Actinokineospora baliensis: one gene and its partner. The protein of the gene in region 2 interacts with the protein of the main gene of each other region in a pairwise test. Links are inferred from orthologs where the notes say so. Each region holds a gene or a part of one and is shown on either strand. Other genes may lie near its edges.

The links.
Region 1: the proteins of ndk (region 2) and JOD54_RS15180 interact in binary tests that used the Escherichia coli proteins (3 or more experiments, as listed by UniProt). The link is inferred for Actinokineospora baliensis from one-to-one orthologs.

What each region holds. Positions count from the first base shown.
Region 1 is NZ_JAFBCK010000001.1:3,166,737-3,169,907, forward strand. The notes cover bases 1-2,858. They hold JOD54_RS15180 (uracil-DNA glycosylase), read left to right. Parts: upstream 1-1,021; coding sequence 1,022-1,696; downstream 1,697-2,858. Other genes in these bases: JOD54_RS15170 (thiamine-phosphate kinase), read left to right, coding at 1-483; JOD54_RS15175 (GNAT family N-acetyltransferase), read left to right, coding at 529-984; recG (ATP-dependent DNA helicase RecG), read right to left, coding at 1,910-2,858. Also shown: more of recG, read right to left, coding at 2,859-3,171. UniProt on the Escherichia coli protein: Excises uracil residues from the DNA which can arise as a result of misincorporation of dUMP residues by DNA polymerase or due to deamination of cytosine.
Region 2 is NZ_JAFBCK010000001.1:2,865,902-2,868,920, reverse strand. What follows is about bases 247-2,952. They hold ndk (nucleoside-diphosphate kinase), read right to left. Parts: upstream 1,952-2,952; coding sequence 1,541-1,951; downstream 247-1,540. Other genes in these bases: JOD54_RS13700 (alkaline phosphatase D family protein), read right to left, coding at 2,544-2,952; JOD54_RS13705 (hypothetical protein), read left to right, coding at 2,074-2,547; JOD54_RS13715 (ABC transporter ATP-binding protein), read right to left, coding at 534-1,457; JOD54_RS13720 (ABC transporter permease), read right to left, coding at 247-534. In the rest of the region: more of JOD54_RS13720, read right to left, coding at 1-246; more of JOD54_RS13700, read right to left, coding at 2,953-3,019. UniProt on the Escherichia coli protein: Major role in the synthesis of nucleoside triphosphates other than ATP. The ATP gamma phosphate is transferred to the NDP beta phosphate via a ping-pong mechanism, using a phosphorylated active-site intermediate.

The DNA of each region.
Region 1 (3,171 bases), 300 kb from region 2 along the record:
GCGCGGCCCGGCGACGTCCTCGCCGTCGCGGGCAAGCTCGGTTGGAGCGCCGCCGGGCTGGCCGTGCTGGGCCGCGGTTTCCGCTCCCCGGTCAGCGTCGTGGGCGCCCACCGCGCCCCGGAACCCCCGTACGCCGCCGGTCCGGCTGCCGCCGACGCGGGCGCCACCGCGATGATCGATGTCTCCGACGGCTTGCTCGCCGACCTCGGCCACCTCTGCGCGGCCTCCACAGTGGCCATCGACGTGCGCTCCGACCTGATCGAGGTGCACCAGCGCCTGGTCGACGTCGCCTCCGCGCTCGGCGGCGACCCCAGGCACTGGGTGCTCACCGGTGGCGAGGACCACGCGCTGGCCGCGACCTTCCCCGACCCGCACGGCGTGCCGGAGGGCTGGCGGGTGATCGGCACCGTCGGCCGCGGCCAGGGGGTGACCGTCGACGGCGCGGTCTACTCCGGCCCGGGCGGGTGGCAGCACTGGCGGTGAGGTGGCCCGCCGGGGACGGCAACCGCAGTAGGTGACAATCGCGGTGTGCGCATCGAAATCCGCGACTACGCCCACCCCGACGTGGCGAAGATGATCGCCGAGGTCCAGCAGGAGTACGTCATCCGCTACGGCGGCGTCGACGAGACCCCGGTCGACCCGGCCGAGTTCACCCCGCCCGCGGGGCTGTTCCTCATCGGCTACCTCGACGACACCGCCGTCGCCTCCGGCGCCTGGCGCGCCCACGACGCCGAGTCGGTCGAGATGAAACGGCTCTACGTCAACCCGACCGCCCGCGGCCGCGGCCTGGCCCGCGCGGTGCTGGCCGAACTGGAGCGCACCGCGCTCGACCGCGGCTTCCGCAGGCTCATCCTGGAAACCGGCACCGAACAACCCGAGGCGATCGCCCTCTACCTCTCCAGCGGCTACGAACCGGTCACCCCGTTCGGCTTCTACGCCGACGCCCCGAAGGCGCGCCACCTCGGCAAGACCCTCACCCCGTGACGAAGTCCACCCGTCGGGGTGAGTATGGTCTGCCGCCGTGGCACGACCCCTGAGCGAGATCGTCGAACCGGGCTGGGCCCGGGCCCTGGAACCAGTCGCCGACCAGGTCGCCGTCATGGGCGACTTCCTGCGCGCCGAGATCGCCGCCGGGCGCACCTACCTGCCCGCCGGTGAGAACGTCCTGCGCGCCTTCCAACAACCCTTCGACGACGTCCGGGTGCTCATCGTCGGCCAAGACCCCTACCCCACCCCGGGCCACGCCGTCGGCCTGTCCTTCTCGGTGGCCCCGGACGTGCGGCCGATCCCCAAGAGCCTCATCAACATCTACAAGGAATACGTCGAAGACCTCGGCCACCCCACCCCCGCCAACGGCGACCTGACCCCCTGGACCGAACACGGCGTGCTGCTGCTCAACCGAGCACTGACCGTGGAACCGGGCAAGTCCAACTCGCACCAGGGCAAGGGCTGGGAACAGGTCACCGAACAAGCGATCCGCGCCCTCGCCGCCCGCGGCGGCCCACTGGTGGCGATCCTGTGGGGCCGCAACGCCCGCAACCTGCGACCGATGCTCGGCTCGGTGCCCGCGATCGAATCCGCGCACCCGAGCCCGCTGTCGGCGCACGCGGGGTTCTTCGGGTCGAAGCCGTTCAGCCGGGCCAATGAGCTGTTGGTGGAGCAGGGTGCCGAGCCGGTGGAGTGGAAGCTGCCGTAGGGCTGGGCCTGCGGCCGGGTGCTGGCCTCTTGGCGTGGAACTCGGCAGCCCCCGCCGGGTGGCGGCTCTGGTGATCTCCGAGCGGTGGAGTCGGCGCACCCGAGCTCCGTTGTCGGCGCATACCGGGTCCTTGGGGCGGAGCCATTCAGCCGGGCCAACGCGTTGTTGGTGGAGCAGGGTGCCGAGCCGGTGGAGTGGAAGCTGCCGTAGGGGTCAGGCTTTTTCCAGGTACTCCGCTCGGTCCGCGGCCACCACCTGGCGGACCATCCCGGCCAGGCCCGGGTAGGCGCCTAGGTCCGGGTCGTCGGCGATCAGGGCTTGGGCCACCACCCTGGCGTCGGCGATGACCTGTTCGTCGCGCACCAGCGACAGCATCTTCAGGCCCGACTTGGCCCCGGACTGGCTGGCCCCCAGGATGTCGCCCTCCCTGCGCAGTTCCAGGTCCATCCTGGCCAGTTCGAACCCGTCCAGGGTGGCCGCCACCGCGTCCAGCCTGTCCCTTGTGGACGTTCCGCCGATCATCTCGGTGACCAGCAGGCACACCCCGGCCGCGGCTCCCCGGCCGACCCGGCCGCGCAGCTGGTGCAGTTGGCTGACGCCGAAGCGGTCCGCGTCCATGATCACCATCGCGGTGGCGTTCGGCACGTTCACGCCGACCTCCACGACGGTGGTGGCCACCAGCACGTCGATCTCGGCGGCGGCGAAGCCGCGCATCACCGCGTCCTTGTCGTCCGCGGTCATCCGCCCGTGCAGGATGCCCACCCGCAGCCCGGACAGCGGACCGGCGGCCAGCATCTCGGCGACCTCGACCACCGCCAGCGGCGGCCTGCGGCCGTCGTCCCCGCCGCCGGGGCCGTCTTCCTCGTCGCCGATGCGGGGGCAGACGACGTAGGCCTGGTGGCCGCCGGAGACCTCTTCGCGGACCCGCTGCCACACCCGGTCGAGCCACGACGGCTTCTCCGACACCGGCACGACGGTGGTGGAGATGGGGGAGCGACCCGCCGGGAGTTCGCGCAGCGCCGAGGTTTCCAGGTCGCCGTAGACGGTCATGGCGACGGTGCGGGGGATGGGCGTCGCGGTCATCACCAGCACGTGCGGGCTCTGGTTCTCGCCCGCCCTGCCGCGCAGCGCGTCGCGTTGCTCCACGCCGAAGCGGTGCTGTTCGTCGACCACCACCAGCCCCAGCGCGGCGAACGACACCTTGTCCTGGATGAGCGCGTGCGTGCCGACCACGATCCCGGCCGCCCCGCTCGCGGCGTCGAGCATGGCCTGCTTGCGTTGCGGCGCGGTCAACGAACCGGTGAGGAGGGTGACCCGGGTGGCGTTGTCCGCCGCGCCCAGTTCACCGCCCTGACCCAGGTCGCCCAAGAGTTCGCGCAGGGACCGGGCGTGCTGGGCGGCCAGGACCTCGGTGGGCGCGAGCATCGCGGCCTGGCGGCCGGAGTCGACGACCTGGAGCATGGCCCGCAGGGCGA
Region 2 (3,019 bases):
CTCGGACTGCAGGGTCGCCGAGTACGCGACCACGGGCGCGGCGAAGGCCATGGCGGCGAGCAGGGCGGCGAACAGCGACCCGATGACGCCCAAGCTGGTCACGGCGCCGAGCAGGGCCGCGATGACCAGGAAGGCCACCGAGGAGACCGACAGCCGCAGGAAGATCCAGAGCAACTGGCCGAGGGCGAGCTGGGTGGAGGTGATCGGGGTGGACGCGACGCCGAGGAACGTGCCCTTCCACTTGAAGGCGGCGAGCACCGGGTACGTCGATTCGAAGGCCGCTGTCTGCAGCGCGGAGGCCACGACCAGCGCGGGCGCCAGGTACTGGACGTAGGGCAGGCCGCCGGTGGCCGCGCTGGGCTGGATCTGGGAGCCGAAGCCGAGGCCGAGGGCCAGCAGGAACAGCACCGGCTCGATGACGCTGGACACCGCCGAGGACCGCCAGTTGCGGCGGTACCAGGCCCACAGGCCCTCGACGACCAGCCAGACGGCGGTCGGGGTGGCCGGGACGTGCGCGCGGGTGGCGGTGGTCATCAGTCCACCAACGTCCGGCCGGTGAGGCGCAGGAAGACGTCTTCGAGGGTGCCGCGGCGGACCAGGCTGGAGGCGGGTGTCAGGCCGCGCTGGTGGGCGGCGGCCAGGGACGCCTCGCCGTCGGTCGTGTAGAGCAGCAGGCGGTCGGGCAGGACCTCGACCCGGTCGGCGAGCCCGTCGATGGCCGCCGCGTCGGGCTTGTCGGTGGTGAACCGCAGCTCGAGGACCTCGCGGCTGCAGTACTTCGCGATCAGCTCGGTCGGGCTGCCCTCGGCGACGATCTTGCCGCCGTCCATGACGACCAGCCGGTCGCACAGCTGCTCGGCCTCGTCCATGTAGTGCGTGGTGATGATGAGGGTGACGCCCTCCTGGCGGAGCCGGAACAGCCGGTCCCAGAGCAGGTGGCGGGCCTGCGGGTCCAGGCCGGTGGTCGGCTCGTCGAGCAGCAGGAGCTGGGGGTCGTTGATCAGCGAGCGGGCGATGGTGAGCCTGCGCTTCATGCCCCCGGACAGCGGCTCGACGTCGTCGTCACCCCGGTCGGCGAGCTGGGCGAACTCCAGCAGCTCGACCGCCTTGGCCCGGACGTGGGCTTTGGACAGTCCGAAGTAGCGGCCGTAGACGTGCAGGTTCTGCCGCACGGTCAGCTCGTTGTCGAGGTTGTCCTGCTGCGGGACCACACCGAGCCGGGCGCGGATGGCCGGGCCCTGGCTGCTGGGGTCCATGCCGAGCACGGACAGCTCACCGCCGGTGCGCGGCGACACGCAGGACACCATCCGCATAGTCGACGACTTGCCCGCGCCGTTGGGCCCGAGGAACCCGAACGCCTCCCCAGGCCGAACGTCGAGGTCGATCCCGCGCACGGCCTCGAAGTCGCCGAACGTCTTCGTCAGGCCTCGTGCTCTGACCAGTGCCCCATCTGCCACGCGGGCACCCTAGCCGCAGGCACCGACAATTCCCGACGGAGTTTCGCGCCGCCCGGCGGTTGCGGCCGGGCGGCGCGGGGTCCTCAGAGGTTCGGGAACCAGATCTTGATCTCGCGCTCGGCGGAGTCGGCCGAGTCGGAGCCGTGCACCAGGTTGAACTGGACCTCCAGGCCGAAGTCACCGCGGATGGTGCCCGGGGTGGCCTTGTCGACCGGGTCGGTCCCGCCCGCGAGCTGGCGGAACGCGGAGATGGCCCGCGGGCCCTCGACCACGAGCGCGACGAGCGGACCACCGGTGATGAAGTCGAGCAGGTCGCCGAAGAAGCCCTTCTCGGCGTGCTCGGCGTAGTGCTGCTCGGCGACCTCGCGCTCGACGGTGCGCAGCTCGAGCGCGGCCAGCGACAGCCCCTTGTGCTCGATGCGGGAGATGACCTCCCCGACCAGGCCCCGGCTGACACCGTCGGGCTTGACCAGGACCAGGGTGCGCTCACTCACGGTTCTCGGTACTCCATTTCACGGTTCTGGCGTCGTGTAGACCACACGAGCGTGTGAGCAGGGTAACCCGGTGCGGTGGCAGCGTTTGTCCGGCTCCCTCTTGGCTGACCACCGTTGGCCTCATGTTCAAGTCGCTGGCCCTATCAGCGGTGATGCTGTCCGCTACCGCCCTCCCAGCCGCCGCCGGCCTCTCTTACGCCTACCGGTACCCACTGGCCTTGGAGACAGACCTCAGCGTGGAGGCGTTGACTGAGAGCGTGGCTCACAACTTCGCACTGTTCTTCCCGTTCGACTCGAACTGTGTGGAGCTGCCGCCTATAGGGGGAAGGTGTGACCTCTATGCGTTCCCTGGACTGTCTAACCCCGTGCAGGTGATAGACAGGACAGACAACTCGTGGACCTTCCTATCACTCCCCGGCCACACCGAAGGCGCAGGCAGAACCACCGTCTTCTCCTTCGAACGCGCGACAACCGGAATGGAACTCCGCATCCGCGCTGGAGGCCCCTACACCCCCACCGCAGCCGCAGCGATCCACTCCGGTGCCGCCTACGCGACCTGGTACCTCTTCGCCAACAACGTGTCCACTGTGTACTAGCGGCTGGGCCTCAGCGTCTTCGACCAGAGCGAGGTGCCCTTGCCGTCGCGGAGGTAGACGGTGAGGTCGCCGGTGCGGCCGTCTACTTGGACCTCTCCGAAGTGCTGGAAGCCCTCCAGGGGCGAGGTGTTCGCGACCGGCGGGGCGTGCACAAAAGCAGCCTCGGGGCCGAAGGTCGGGTCGAGCGTGTTCGGGCCGAACGCCCCCGCGTGCAGAGGGCCGGAGACGAACTCCCAGAACGGGTCGAAGTCGGCCACTGCGGCTCGGTCGGGTGAGTAGTGGTGCGCGGCGGTGTAGTGCACGTCCGCGGTCAGCCAGACGATGTTGCGGACGTGGCGGCGGGCGAGGGTGCGCAGGACCCAGGCCAGTTCGAACTCGCGGCCCGCGGGGGCACCGGGTAGACCGTTGGCGACGCCTTCGATGTCTTTGCCGTCGGGGACGATCAGGCCGATGGGGAGGTCGGCGGCCACGA